2 regions of the Achromobacter sp. NPDC058515 genome follow, and region 2 is predicted to be linked to the other one. Evidence: riboswitches for the same ligand, from Rfam matches in the RefSeq annotation. Region 2 holds a riboswitch; the other holds the start of a gene.
What was found. A riboswitch is a leader RNA that binds a small molecule or an ion and turns the genes downstream of it on or off. The one in region 2 is predicted to bind manganese.

Region 1 (7,279 bases), on a different contig from region 2:
TGCGGCATGATGCTGGAGGTGCTTGCGATGCTGTCGGGAAAGGACAGGTATCCAAACTCGGGCGTCGACCAGATGTAGAAGTCCTGCACCATCCGGCTGCAGGTGATCATCATGATCGAAAGCGCCGCGCTCAGCTCCAGCGCGAAGTCCCGCGACGCCACGCCGTCCAGCGCGTTGGGCAGCGGCTGGGTAAAGCCCAGCATCGAGCTCGTGACGGCGCGGTCTATCGGAAACGACGTGCCCGCCAGCGCGCAGGCGCCCAAGGGCGAGGCGTCCGCGGTATCCAGCGCATGCAAGAGCCGGTCGACGTCGCGGGTCCAGGCGTCCGCCAGCGCCGAAAGGTAATAGCCGTAAGTGATGGGCTGCGCGGCCTGCATATGCGTGTAGCCGGGCATGACGCAATGGGCGAACGTCTCGGCCCGCGCCAGGGCCGCTTCGGCCACATCGATCAGCGCGCGGCCGATGCGCGCCGCGAAATCCCGCGCGCGGATGCGGTCGATGGTGGCGCCGATGTCGTTGCGGCTTCGAGCCGTGTGCAGGCGTCCGCCGAGTTCCTGGCCCACCAGCTTGATCAGGTGCGCTTCGTAGTTGAAATAGGCCTCTTCCCTGGCGGGGTCCAGCGCCACCGCATCCGGCCCCTCGGCCTGCATCCTGAGCAGCGCCTCGGCCAGCCCGGCCGACGCGCCCGCGTCGAGAATGCCCTGCTCGCGCAGCATCAGCAGATGCGCAAGATTGATCTGGTTGAGCATCTCGAAATTGGCGTGGAACTCCCGATTCAGGCGCGGAAGAAAAATGTGTTCAAGCACCTCCTTGGCGAGAGGTTGCTTCAAGCGGCTGCTGACTTTGGATTCCATTTTCTTTATCGCGTAAGTACCGGGAAACCATAGTCTCCCGCCGCGCCAATCCATACGTCAAATCAGACATTTACGGCTACTAATACAAAATTGATATGATTGGTTCTGGACGTTTTGGGACCCACCGATGAACTTCAAGCAAGTCGAGGCTTTTCGCGCCGTGATGATGACGCGCTCCATGACCACGGCGGCCGGCCTGCTCCATACCTCGCAGCCGAATGTCAGCCGCTGGATCGCCCTGCTTGAAAAGACGCTGGGCTTTGTGCTGTTCCAGCGTGTCGGCACCCGGCTGGTTCCCACGCCGGAGGCCGAGGCGTTCTATGCGGACGTGGAGCGGGCATTCATCGGCCTGGAATCCCTGAACGACAGCGCCAGCTCCATCCGCCGAAGGGGCACGGGCCTGCTCCGTGTGGCCGCGGTGGGCTCCATCACGCAATGCGTCTTGCCGGACGCCATCCGGCTGTTCCGGGAACAGGTCTCGGACATACCGGTCGTGGTCAACACGGGAGGGTCCGACGTGGTGGCGAAGTGGATGGCCACCGGGTTTTGCGACATCGGATTTTGCTCGATCCAGACCGACATTCCGGGTTTGCACTATCAGCGGATCAATACCGCCTATGGCGTCGGCATCGTGGCCGCGTCGCACAGGCTGGCCGCCAAAAAGGCGCTGAAGCCTTCCGACTTCGACGACGAGAATTTCATCTCTTTGCCGGCCGGCAGCTTCAACAGGGCGGCGATCGACCGCCACTTCCCCGAAGACTCGCGAATCATCTCCATCGAGACGCCCTACGCCACGACGATATGCACGATGGTCGGCAAGGGGCTCGGCGTGTCGATCGTCAATCCCGTCGTATCGCGGGCGCTCCTCGTGCCGGACCTGCGTGAAATCCCCTTCTCCGAGAAGGTCGAGTTTCACAGCTATGGCGTGACCTCCGACCACTTCCCGGTCGGCATCCTGGCCAGGCGGATGGCCGAATGCGTGCAGGAAGCGTTCGCCGCCCTGAACGTGGCTCCGCCCTCCCAACCTGCCCGGCGCCGCCGCGCCGCGCAAGAACAGCGCTCGACATGAATCACGCCCCCCGTGACCGCCTGACGTCCTATTTCTGGAGCGGCGACGCCATCCGCAGCCGCAGTGTGGGCGGCGTGGTGCTGACGGGCGCGGTCGACGTGCCGGCCCTGCCCGCCCGCCTGCTTGCCGATTGGGAACGCGAGATCGCAACGCGCTTGTTCCTGGAGCCGGGGGACGTCGAGCAAATGCCTTTGGCGCGCACCCGCGCGCGCTGGCCCGAATACGGACAGTGCCTGCGGGCCATGCAGGCCTGGACGCGCTCGCTGGGGCTGGGCGATGTGCTGGCGTCCAGCGACATCGCGCTCATGGCCTGCCGAGGCGCCAGATATCACCATGACGGCGAGCAGTACGGCGGCGCCGCCTTCTGCAATCTTTTCCTGAGCGAGGACAAGGGACTGGATGTGCATTTTCCCGGAACCGGCCACCGGATTCCGCTCGTGCGGGGCACGGCCATGGTGTTCGATACCTGCCAGCCCCATGCCGTCATTGCCCGCCACGGCAGCGGCTTTCACGAGGCCGACTTCGCGTCCGGCCAGGACCGCACGCAACTGTTCCTGACCTGGGAGCTTCCCATCGAGGCGGCCGGCGTCGCGCATGCGCTCGGCGTCGCCTTCGACGCGGCTCCGCCGGCGGCCCCGCGGCTGGATGAAGAACAGGTCTGGCTGGACGGCGCGCGCGCCGTTGTGCGCCCGGACTGCGGCCTATGGGAGCCGGCCGCCTGAAGCGGCTTGCGCCGCGCGCCGGATTCGCCGCCGGCGCCGCGGCTCAGGCAACGGCGGCAGTCAGGTGTTCATACAGGATGGTGGATCCGATGCCGATCAGGGCAAGCCCGCCCAGTATCTCGGCGCGCTTGCCGGCGATATCGCCCAGGACGCGGCCCAGCATGACGCCTATCGTCACCATCGTGGTGGTTGCAAGCCCGATGGCGATGGCCGTGACGGCGATGTTGTTGTCGATGAAGGCAAGGCTTACGCCAACCGCCATGGCATCGATACTTGTGGCAAAGCCCGTTGCCGCCAGCAGCCAGAACGAATGGCGCGTGACGGGAGCGGCATCTTCGTCCGCCGTCTTGAAGGCGTTGCGGATCATCATCAGCCCCAGGATGCAGAGCATACAGAACGCGATCCAATGATCCCAGTCCTCGACGTACTTCGCGGCAACGGAACCCAGGCCCCATCCGATGACAGGCGTAATCGCCTCGATCACGCCGAAGATGGCGCCGGCCCGCAGGGCCTCTGAAAGTCGGGGTTTGTGCAGCGCGGCGCCTTTGCTCACCGCTGCGGCAAAAGCGTCTGTCGACATCGCCAGCGCGAGGACCAGCGTGGAAAGTGCATTCATGGGGTGGTCTATCCTGCTGGGCGAGAACGACATGGATCCGTTCACATCGCCCAGCAGAATGTGAAAGATCCATGGTCTCGCCAAGCCACGCAGGCCGCGTGCGCCATGGCCAGGACAGGCCAAGAATGTTGACGCACGCCCTTTCAGGCAAAAATTCTGAAAGGAAGCTACTCCCCAAGGAGGAAGCAAATTTTACCTCGAAGCGGGCGCGCCCGCTCATGCGGTTTTTGCCGCCGCCCGCCTACTTCGGCCGGGGATTGCGCAACCCTGCGTCCGGCGGCGTCCAATCCGCCGCCCGCAGCCTAGGCACGCAGTTGACCACCGCCCGCGCCACATTGCGCACCTCTTCCTGCACCGCCTTGTCCTCGTCGAGTTCAGCGTGGCTGGTCGCATAGGGCTTGTAGTAGCCGATGTAGCGATCCAGCCTGGAAGACGCGCCCGCGTCGATCAATCCCATCCAGTCCAGCCAGTCGCTCAGGGCGCGCCGCTGTTCCTCGATGCCGGCCACGTCGCCGTGCACCACCAGCCCATAGGCCCGGCCCGAGAGATGCTTCGGGTAGGGCCAGCCGTCCATTTCGATTTTCTTGGCCTTCATCACGTCCTTGCCGCCGGTCGACGTGGGGTCTGGGTTGCCGCCATCGGCGCACACCAGCCGGTCGATCATCAGCTTCATCGGGCTGGGCGACTGATACCAATAGGTGGGCGCGACCAGTATCACGCCGTGCGCCGCGACCCATTGCTCGTAGATGTCGTTCATCGCATCGTTGTCCTGGCCCAGCGAATGGTTGGGATAGCAGCTGCACGGCCAGTGGCACAGCGGCATTGCCGTGGACACGCAGCCTTTGCAGGGGTGGATCAGGTACTGGTACTCCGACACCAGCAGGCTCAGGTCGAGCATGTCGGCCTGCATGCCGCCGGCCTCGACCTCTTGCCGGACGATCTGCGCGAGCCGCCAGGTCTTGGAGACTTCGCCCGGACAGGTGCCGTCGTTGCGCGATGCGCCGATGACGACCAGCACGCGCGAGCGCGTATGCGGATCGCGCTGGATTTGCGCGGCGCGCGCCAGGCGGTCGCGCGTCTCCTTCCATTCCACCGACAGGTCGTAATCGGGATCGGCGTAGCCGGGGCCCGCCTTTACCGTCAGGGGCGCCTTGCGCCCGCCTTCATAGGCGTCCCATGCGATGGCCTCTAACCGTTCCAGCGCGTCCTTCTCCGCCTGGAAGGCAGGGTCGTAGAAGCGGCGCATGAAGCGCAGGCGGAAGGTATCGCGCGCGAGCACGCCGGAATACTGCCCGGTGCGGATATCGAGCTTGGAATCGGTCATGGGGGGTCTCCCAGCGGGTCGGGAGAGCAGGCTCCGCAAGTCTCATGCCTGTGGCGATATTGCCGCAGTGCAGCACCCGGAACGCGGCATGGTTCATTGAACCTGCGCCGCCTTCCGGGCGCCCGAGGCCCCTGCGCGGATCAGCGGCGGAACCCGCCGCCGCCGCGGAACCCGCCAAAACCGCCGCCGCCGAAACTGCGGCCGCCCATGCCGCGGCCTTCCAAGCCGCCCTCCATCCCGCCCATGCCTCGGCCCTGCCAGCCCCCGCCTTCCGTCCCGCCCATGCGCTGGTTCGAAAAATCGCGCGCCTGGCGCTGGGCGTTCAGGTAGTTCCCGCCGCCCGACTGCGCGCCGGGCTGGACCGGCTGCCAGCCCGAGGACGTGTGCTGCTGCCAGCCGCCATCGGTGTGCTCGTAGACATTGCCGTTGTGGTCGGCGTACACATTGCCGTTGTTCCAGGCCATGCCGCTGTCCGTATTGCGGTTGTAGGTGGCGCCGCGCCGGTCCACGCTGCCCGGCCCCTCCCCGGCCGTGCCGGTCGCCGTGGCGGACGAGGCGGTGGTGCGGCCCGTGTTCGGGTTCGTGCGCACGTCCTGGCGGCCCGCGGCCCATTGGCCGTCATCATTCTCGACCACGCCCGCCCGGCCGGCGCCGGACGCGCCCGTGACGGGATTCGTATAGGCGCCGCGCCGGCCGGCGGCGGCATTGCCCGTGTACTCGTTGTAGGCCGCGCCCCGGGTGCCTTCAAACGCCGCGCCGGTCTGCGGGTTGTAGCCCTCGGCGTGGGTGCCCTGCCATTCGGTGCCCGTCCAGCCGTTCCAGCCGGCCGCGTGCGTGACCACGCCGGACCCGCCCCAGGCGCCATAGACGTCCACCTGGTTCACATTGACGCCACCCCAGTAGGGCGCGCCCCAATAGGGTCCCCAGTAAGGCGCGGCGCCGCCCCAGGTTTCGGCGGCGACAAACCCGAAGGCAAAGCCTGCCGCGGAATTGAAGGCGGCGTCGTAGCCGTAGCTGGGCGGATAGCCGACCCAGGCGTCCTGCACGATCACGGGCGGGTACGCATAGCCCGTCCCGTAGACGACGGTGCCGTCCGGGGCGACCACCACGCCCATGTACCCGGGGGAATAGCCGAACACCACGCTCTGCGGGGTCGAGCCGTAGACCTGCACGTAGGTCACGTAGTGCAAGGGCGAATTCGCGGGAATGGCGTAGATGGCCGCCGGCACGTGGTCGGCCACGCGCCAGGGGCCGGTGGGCGAGTCCGATACGAACCACACGGCGCGCGACAAGGCGTAGTAGCGGCCCTCCGCCTGGATCACGGGCACCTGCGAATTGGCCGCGTAGCGCAGCGCGGTGCCTTCGATGGGACGCAGCATGGGCGAGCCGCCGGCATATTCGACCTGCAGCGCCGCCCCCGCGCGCGACACCGTTGCGGTTTGCGGGATCGTCGAGGCGATGACGGCCTCCTTGGCCTGCGGCGTGCCCGGCACCGACACCAGCACCCCCGCCTGCGGATCCTGCGGCGGAATCCGCGAGAAGTCGCGCGGCAGATCCTTGCCCGGCACGTACGACCAGGGGCCATTCAGCCCGGCGCCGCGGAACCAGCGGCCGGACACCAGCAGGTAATAGCGGTTGTCGCCCGGGTTCATGAACAGGGCGTGATCGGCGTTGGACACGGACAGCAGCGAGGTTCCCGGCACCGGCCGCAATTCGGCCTGCCCGACGGTCACCAGCAGTTCGGCCGGGACCGTGGACACCTCGATGGCCGGAGCCCGGTGCGGCGGCTTGCCGCCATGGGGCATCAAGGGGTCCGGCGCGGCCTTGCGGCGCGCCGCGTCGGCGGCGGCAAGCAGCGCGGAGGTGGGCTGCGCAAGCGCCTTCCATGGCCCCTCCACGCTGCCGGCCTCGTACCAATGCCCCGCCGCCTGCAGATAATGGCGGCCGGCGGCGTCGCCCAGGATCAGCGCGCGCGTGTTGATCACCCGGCGCCAGCCCGGCGCATCGGGCAACGCGGCGTAGGCAGGCGTTCCATCCACCAGCACCAGAACCGTCGGCACGGTTCGGTAGACGATGCGCGGCGGCGCATTGTTCACGGCCACGGTCTTGGTGGCCGGATTGTCCTGGGACAGCGTGTAGCTCAGTTGCAGCGCATCAAGGCGCGTGACCACGCCCTTCGCGGGCAAGCGGGCTTCGAGCAGGCTACGCAGCTTGGCGGCCTCTTGCGGCGCCGTGGGCACCTGCACTTGCTCGACGCGGATATCCGACAGATGCACCAGCCCTGCGGGCTTGTTGACCTCGGCTCGGGCGGAAAAATCCGCCACGCCGTAGGTCGGACTGCCCTTGGCCGCGCCGACCGCCACCGCCATGCGGCCGGTGATGCGGTCCGCGGTCCAGGTATCGATCTGCGGCTGATACAGCTCTACCCGCGTGCCGTCGGGCGCGTCGAAACTGCGCGGCCATTGCAGCGAACGCGCGGCGTCGGCCTGCGGGGAGGCTGGCTGGGCCTGGGATGGCGTCGCGCCCTGAGCGGGAGCCTGCTGCGCCTGCGCGGCCCCGGCGAGCGCCAGGCTGGTTCCGGCCGCCATGCCCGCCACGGCGAGCGCCAGCCGCAGGCGGCGGCTGGCCATGCCCGCGGGAGCGCCCAAGGTTATCGGCCAGGAATGCAAGCGCCACAGTCGGGACAGACACGCC
Region 2 (7,279 bases):
AAGTGGCGGCCAGTCCGCCGCAGGCCCGCGGCGGACGAGAAAAAGGATTTCAGGAACGTAAACATCGGAGTGCTCCGGTTATTGGAGTTGTTGTTGGAGACACGGACGACCCCGCCCGCGGCGGCTGCGCGCGGGCAGCAGCGGGCCGCGGCTTTCGGGAAGAAAGCCGTCAATCCGCCGCGTACAGGCGTGCGCAGGCGCCGGAGCAATGTTGCCGGTGTCCGGATCGCGTCGATGGCGCGCCGGGGTGCGGAAAACGGAAGGGGAGCTAGCGGGGGAATCGGAACCGGGGCAGGCGTCGCACAGGGTGCGGGCAAGGCCGGGGATTCTGGGCTGCGGACTCCGTACGGACCGGGATGGCTATCCGGCCGGTCGGCTCGCAGTGAGAGGACAGGTCAGACAGGCATGCCGGCGCCGCGCACTGGGCGCAATCGAGGCTCGGGGTCTAAGGCACTAGGCATGATCTCTCCTGTGGATTCGGATGGCGGGCTTCAGGCCATCGCGGCTTGCGCGCCGAAATGCACGTGGCGCACAGCGGGGTTGGCGCTCAGGCGGCGCGCTTGCGACATCAGTTCCGCCCGCAATTCCGGGGGGCAATTGACGGTGATGCAAGCCGACGCCAGATCCGGGTCTTGACCCTGATCGATCTGCACTTGCGAGACATCCAGGCCGGCGGCGCTGAAGTCCAGGCAGATCTGCTTGCGCAAGGCGCCCAGCTCGTCGCGCGGACAGATGACCGTCAGGCGCGATGTGCCGCGGCGGCGGCCCAGGGCGGTGGCGCGGTCCACGCCAGCGCGGCGTAGGAACAAGTCGAAGAAACGCATAACGACCTCCATTGCAAGAATGGGGAGCGTGATCGCGAACACATGCGCACCCGCGCCGCGCCTGGACGGCGTGCACGGCAAACGTGCACGAACGCTGGCGCTGCGACTAGCGGCGGTTCTGGCGGTTTACGTTGGGGAGGGTCCCGGCAGGCTGAAGGCCTGCGCTATTGCCCGGGCGCGAGCCTGGAGCTTGGGATACGCCGCAACCTGAATGACAGGATGCGGCAGATGGAGTTCTGCGTGTTTCCTGTCAGACAGCGACGTCGATGCAAGATCGACAACTTTCGCCGGAATCGGTATTCACGAAGACTGCTCCTGGGATGGATAACAGAACGATTTTACGCGGGTTTCTACTGATGGACAAGGTTTATGCGCTTTTAAGGCGCGGCAAGACGGCAACAGCGGCGCAAGCCCCGTGCGGGCTCGCGCCGCAATCGGCGTCAGGCGTAGAAGTGCCAGCCCAGATAGCCCGCGAACACGGCATACAGGCCGCCGACCGCCGACAGCGCCGGCACGCTCATGGCCGCGCGCCGGAAGCGCAGCCACAGCAGGCCGATGGACAGCATCGTGAACAGGCCCGCCGCCAGCAAGGGCGCGTCCAGCAGCCACGGCGTCATGAAAATGCCCAGCGCGCTGGGGATGGTGGCCTGGATCATCATGGCGCCCGAGATATTGGCCAGCGCCAGGCGTTCCTTGCCCTGGCGCACCCAGATCAGCGCATTCATGATTTCGGGCAGCTCGGTCGCCACGGGGGCCAGCAGCAAGGCGGCCACGTGCGGCGACGCGCCCATGGCCACGCCCAGCAGCTCGATCTGGTTCACGAATACATGCGAAGCCCCGGCGATCACCACCAGCGCCATGATCGTCTGCGCGGCCGCCCAGAACATGGTCGGGTTTTCATCGCGGGGGCGCAGCTTGAGCGGCTCCAGGTCCTCGCAGTCGACCCTTTCCTCGTCGCTGCTGAGTTCGCGCTTGACGTATAGGCCATAGGTGGCCAGGAACAGGATGCCCAGCCAGGGCTTCCAGGCGAAGGCCAGCAGCCCCAGGCCCACCTTGAAGATGAAGATGCCCATGAACCAGGCCTGGTCGCGGGCCAGCCGGCGCTGGTCCGCGTTGATACAGCCGGCTTGCGTCGGACGGCCTCGACGGGCGCGCCACAGCGCCAGGCCGACCACGGCGTAGGCCAGTGTCGCCAGCACCAGCGGGCCGCCCATGGCCGCGCCGACGCCGATGTCTTTCTGCTCGGGAGTGTCGCCGAAGACGACCGCCATGAAGGTGACCGCGCTTTCCGGCAAGGCGGTGCCGAACGCGGCCAAGACGGTGCCGGTGGCGGTGGCGCCCAGGTGGAACCGGTGTCCGACCCATTCAACGCCGTTGACGAAGAACTCGCAGGCGACGTAGATCACTGCCGCGGACAGGAAAAACAGGAACAGGGTGAGCAACATATAGACGCAGCCGGACGAGCAGAAACCAATTGGCGCGACGCAGCGGCTCGCCCGGCTAGGGTGAACGCTACGCGGCCAAAGGTCTCGCCTGGCTGATCCATGCGGCGGGCGTGCCGCGCGCATGGAAACCGTTAGCGCCATGGAGTTCTGGCAACCGCTACGCGGCCCCGAACCACCAAGTCTGTTGACGCTAACTCCTTTGGGGACAAAGGATGGCTACTCCCCAATGACAGAGCGGCGATTGTAGCAGCGGATGCGCGGCCGTCGAGCGAATCCCGAACCGGCGCCGTGGAAACGTCCGCGGGGTGTTGCATTTGCGGGATGGCGGGTAAAGTAAACGCCATCTACCGCCCTTGCGGGGCTTGCGCCCCGGCCCGCCATGAGCCTGCCTCCCGACGATATCGCTCCCTTCGCCGCACGGCGCCAGCGTCTGTTCGAGCGCATGCGCGCCGACGGCGGCGGCATCGCCATCCTGGCGACCGCGCCGGAGGCCGTCCGCAACCGCGACGCGGAGTACCCCTATCGGCACGACAGCGATTTCTTCTACCTGACCGGCTTCACCGAGCCGGGCGCCTGGCTGGTGCTGATCGCCGGCGCGTCCGACCGCGCCGTGCTGTTCTGCAGGCCGCGCCATGTGGAACACGAAATATGGGAGGGCAAGCGATTCGGCCCCGAGGCCGCCGCCGCTTATTTCGGCTTCGACGACGCCCACCCGATCGATGCGCTGGACGAACTGGTGCCCACGCTCATGCTGGACCACGCCACGCTGTACGCGCCGATGGCTGGCGACAAGCGCACGGACGGACGCCTGCATCGCTGGCTGGCCGCGGCGCGCGAGGCGGGCCGCGGCGGCCACGCTCCGCCCGCCCGGCAGCAGGACATCCGCCCGCTGCTGGCCGGCATGCGGCTGATCAAGGACCCCACTGAAATCGCGGCGATGCGGCGCGCGGCGAAGATCTCCGCCGGCGCGCATGTCCGCGCCATGCGCGTTGCCCGCGCGGGCATGCGCGAATACGAGATCGAGGCCGAACTGCTCTATGAGTTCCGCCGCCACGGCGCGCAGTCGGTGGCCTACAACAGCATCGTGGCCGCGGGCGCGAACGCCTGCGTGCTGCATTACCCGGCCGGAGAATCCGTGCTGCGCGACGGCGACCTGGTTTTGATCGACGCGGGCTGCGAAGTGGACAGCTACGCCAGCGACATCACGCGGACCTTTCCGGTGAACGGGCGCTACAGCGGCCCCCAGCGCGCGCTGTACGACCTGACCGTGGCGGCGCAGGAGGCCGCGGCCCAGGCCACCGCCCCCGGCCGCGGGTTCAACGATGCCCACCAGGCCGCCCTGCGCGTCCTGGCGCAAGGCATGCTGGACCTGAAACTGTTGAAAGGATCCCTGGACGGCGTGCTGGAATCCGGCGACTACAGCCGCTTCTACATGCACCGGACCGGCCACTGGCTAGGGCTGGACGTGCATGACGTGGGCGACTACCGCCAGCCCGGCCCGGCCCAGGGGGCCGAGCGCCCCTGGCGCAAGCTGGAAAAGGGGATGATGCTGACCATCGAGCCCGGCATCTACGTGCGCCCCGCCGACGACGTGCCCGAGGCCTACTGGAATATCGGCATCCGCACCGAGGACGATGCACTCGTCACCGACGAGGGATGCGAACTCATCACGCGCGGCGTGCCGGTGCAGGCCGGCGAGATCGAAGCGCTGATGCGGGAATAGGCCCGGGGCCCCGGCCGGCCTAGAGGACGTAGCCGTCCAGCCAGCCCATGGCCACCCAGACGTAGACCACCACCATGGCGATGGCGAACATGGTGACGATGGCGCCGACCAGGCAGGCCAGGATGGCGACCAGCACCGGCCCCCAGCCCGTGGACGACGGCCGGCCCAGGCCGGCGTTGTAGAGCCGGTCGAATTTCTCGTCGGGCATCAGCGAGAACACCGCGCTTTCGATGAACCCGTCGATCATGGGAATGAAAAGCAGGAAGAAGGCGGGGTTGTCGTACCAGACAGGGTAGAAGCGGAACGCGCAGAACAGGCTCGCCAGGGCCAGCGCCGTCACCAGCCAGGCGTGGCGGCGGCCCAGATACCACCAGTGCGCGCCCACGGCGCCGAACAGGCAGGCCAAAAGCCCCACCGCGACCTTGCCGCGCGGGCTGCGGGCGGGAACGGCGGACAGCGAAGAGGAAGCCTGAGCCTGCGTCATGTCAATCAACCGGGAAAGGGACCGTCGCGCCAAGCCGCGCCGGCTGCCCGGGATTGTAGTGGACGGTTAAAATCCGGGCATGACTTCCTCTGCCTTCGACGTTGCGATTCTTGGCGCCGGCCCCGTGGGCCGCGTACTGGCCCTGATGCTGGCGCGCGTGGCGCCGGACCCGGCGCGCATCGCCCTGCTCGCGGGCAGCGCGCCCGTCCCGGCCACCCCGGCCGCGGCCGTGCCCGCCGCGGATCCCCGCGTGCTGGCCATGAACCACGGCAGCCGCGTGCTGCTGGAGTCGCTGCATGCCTGGCCCGAGCGCTCGGCCGACATCCGCAATATCCATGTGTCGCAGCGGGGCCGGCTGGGCCGCACCCTGATCCAGAACACCGATTTCGGCGTGCCGCAGCTGGGCAGCGTGGTCGCCTACTCGGGGCTGCACGCCAAGCTGGACGAATGCGTGACCGCCTGCGGCGTCACCGTGCTGTCCGGCCCGCCCGCCCTGATCGGCCGCCAGGACGCCGAAGGCGTTCGCATCCAGCAGGGCGACGCGGCGCTGCTGTGCCAGGTGGCGGTGCAGTCCGACGGCGCGGGCGCCGCCGACGTGCGCCGCGACTACGACCAGCATGCCGTGCTGACCACGGCGCACGCCACGCTGCCCCGCCGCGGCTGGGCCTGGGAACGATTCACCTCCGAAGGGCCGCTGGCGCTGCTGCCGCACCCGCAGACGCCGGACGCCTATTCCGTCGTCTGGTGCAGCGCGCCGGACCGCGCCGCCGAACTGGCCGCGCTGGACAACGCCGCTTTTTCTCGGGCGCTGTCCGAGGCCTTTGGCGAACGCCTGGGCCGGCTGTCCAGCCAGGCTCCCCGCCACGTCTTTCCACTGGCGCTGGCCGCGCGCCGGGCGCAGGTGCATGGCCGCGTGGCGGCCATCGGCAACGCCGCGCAGACCCTGCACCCCGTGGCTGGCCAGGGCCTGAACCTGGGCTTGCGCGACGCCGCCCGCCTGGCCCAGACGCTGGCCGGCTGGCTTGCCCGGCCCGCCTCCAACCCCGGCGCCGCCCTGGCCGAATTCGCCCAGGCGCGCCATGTCGACCGATTCATTACCGCGGGCCTCACCGACCTGATGCCGCGCGTCTTCTCGACCGGCCTGGCGCCGGTGGAACATGCCTGCGGGCTGGCTTTATTGGGGATGGATCTGGCGTCCCCGCTGCGCGCCCCGCTGGCCCAGCATCTGCTGCAGGGCTTTCGCGCCTGATTCCCTCCGGTTCCGGCCCTGAAATGTGGCCGGAATCGCCTCTTTTCGCCCCCGTTTGTTACCAGGCCGTCGCGGGCCGAAAATGGGGGTCTGATCGAGCCGGTTAAAATGTGACCATGCGCATAGGCCAGTGGACCCTTCCCAACAACGTTCTCGTCGCGCCCATGGCGGGCGTGACCGACCGTCCGTTCCGACAACTTTGCAAGAAGTTGGGGGCGGGCTATGCCGTGTCCGAAATGGCCGCCAGCAACCCCAAGCTCTGGGATAGCGTCAAGACCTCGCGCCGCCTGAACCACGACGGCGAGATTGCCCCGATTTCGGTCCAGATCGCCGGGGCCGACCCCGCCATGATGGCCGAGGCCGCGGCCTTCAACGCCGGCAAGGGCGCCCGGATCATCGACATCAACATGGGCTGCCCGGTCAAGAAGGTGTGCAATGTGGCCTCCGGGTCGGCGCTGCTGCGCCATGAAGACCTGATCGCGCGCATCCTGGACGCCGTGGTGGCCGCCTGCGCGCCCCTGGACGTGCCGGTCACCCTGAAGACCCGCACCGGCTGGGACCGCGACAGCCGCAATGCCCTGCGCGTGGCGAAACTGGCCGAAAACGCCGGCATTTCCGCCCTGACCCTGCACGGCCGCACGCGGGCCGACCTCTATACGGGCGAGGCGGAATATGACACTATCCGCGCCGTCAAGGCCGAGCTGACCATCCCCGTGATTGCCAACGGGGATATCGACTCGCCCGCAAAAGCCAAGCACGTCCTGGATTACACTGGCGCCGACGCGGTCATGATTGGCCGGGCGGCTCAAGGCCGTCCCTGGATTTTCCGCGAAATCGACCACTACCTGCGCACGGGCGAAACACTGGCCCCTCCCTCTTATGGGGAAATGCGCGAGCTGCTGCTCGAACATCTCGACGACCATTACCGGTTCTATGGCGAACACACCGGCGTACGCACGGCGCGCAAGCACATAGGGTGGTATCTGGACGGCCTGCCGGGCGCGGATTCGTTCTGCGCCCGCATGAACCTGATCGACAATACCCGCGACCAGTGGCGGGCGGTGTCGGATTGGTTCGACATCATCTCGCGCGACGGCAGTCCCAACCCGGCGCCGGTCGCAGAAGCCCTGCTGGCGGCATAACCGCCTCAACACCAACATAAAAATATCTGTACTCAAATGAGCAAGAAAGATGTCCTGGAAGAATGCGTGCGAGCCAGCCTGGAGCGCTATTTCGAAGACTTGGGTGAATCCGAGCCCCACGATATGTGGGACATGGTGATGCGCTGCGTGGAGCGCCCGGTGCTTGAAGTAGCGCTGGAGCGGTCGGGCGGCAACCAGTCCCGGGCGTCCGAAATGCTGGGCATCACCCGCAACACCCTGCGCAAGAAGTTGCTGGCGCACAATATCCAGGTATAGCTTTCCCCGCGCGGGCGGCGGAATCGCGCCGCCCGCCCCTTTCAGATTTCCCATCCCGACCAGAACGAGAAAGGCGTCCCCGCCCCACTCCCGTCCCTCATCATGAAAATCGAAACCGCCCTGCTTTCGGTGTCCG

Region 1: it holds a riboswitch for manganese, as region 2 does, so the genes downstream of both, mntP (manganese efflux pump MntP) here and ACFWP0_RS19305 (sodium:calcium antiporter) in region 2, are expected to answer to the same signal.

The regions. Positions count from the first base shown of each region.
Region 1 is NZ_JBHXNI010000003.1:447,988-455,266, reverse strand. Features, by position in the region: gene argH (argininosuccinate lyase) at 1-854, opposite strand, end outside; gene ACFWP0_RS07990 (LysR substrate-binding domain-containing protein) at 982-1,923, shown strand; gene ACFWP0_RS07985 (hypothetical protein) at 1,920-2,645, shown strand; gene mntP (manganese efflux pump MntP) at 2,689-3,261, opposite strand; yybP-ykoY riboswitch at 3,272-3,444, opposite strand; gene ACFWP0_RS07975 (flavodoxin family protein) at 3,503-4,585, opposite strand; gene ACFWP0_RS07970 (carbohydrate-binding family V/XII) at 4,726-7,173, opposite strand.
Region 2 is NZ_JBHXNI010000011.1:98,257-105,535, reverse strand. Features, by position in the region: gene mgtA (magnesium-translocating P-type ATPase) at 1-65, opposite strand, end outside; gene ACFWP0_RS19310 (hypothetical protein) at 492-824, opposite strand; gene ACFWP0_RS19305 (sodium:calcium antiporter) at 1,265-2,269, opposite strand; yybP-ykoY riboswitch at 2,272-2,506, opposite strand; gene ACFWP0_RS19300 (aminopeptidase P N-terminal domain-containing protein) at 2,649-3,992, shown strand; gene ACFWP0_RS19295 (hypothetical protein) at 4,012-4,476, opposite strand; gene ACFWP0_RS19290 (UbiH/UbiF/VisC/COQ6 family ubiquinone biosynthesis hydroxylase) at 4,556-5,725, shown strand; gene dusB (tRNA dihydrouridine synthase DusB) at 5,842-6,867, shown strand; gene ACFWP0_RS19280 (helix-turn-helix domain-containing protein) at 6,904-7,143, shown strand; gene purH (bifunctional phosphoribosylaminoimidazolecarboxamide formyltransferase/IMP cyclohydrolase) at 7,246-7,279, shown strand, end outside.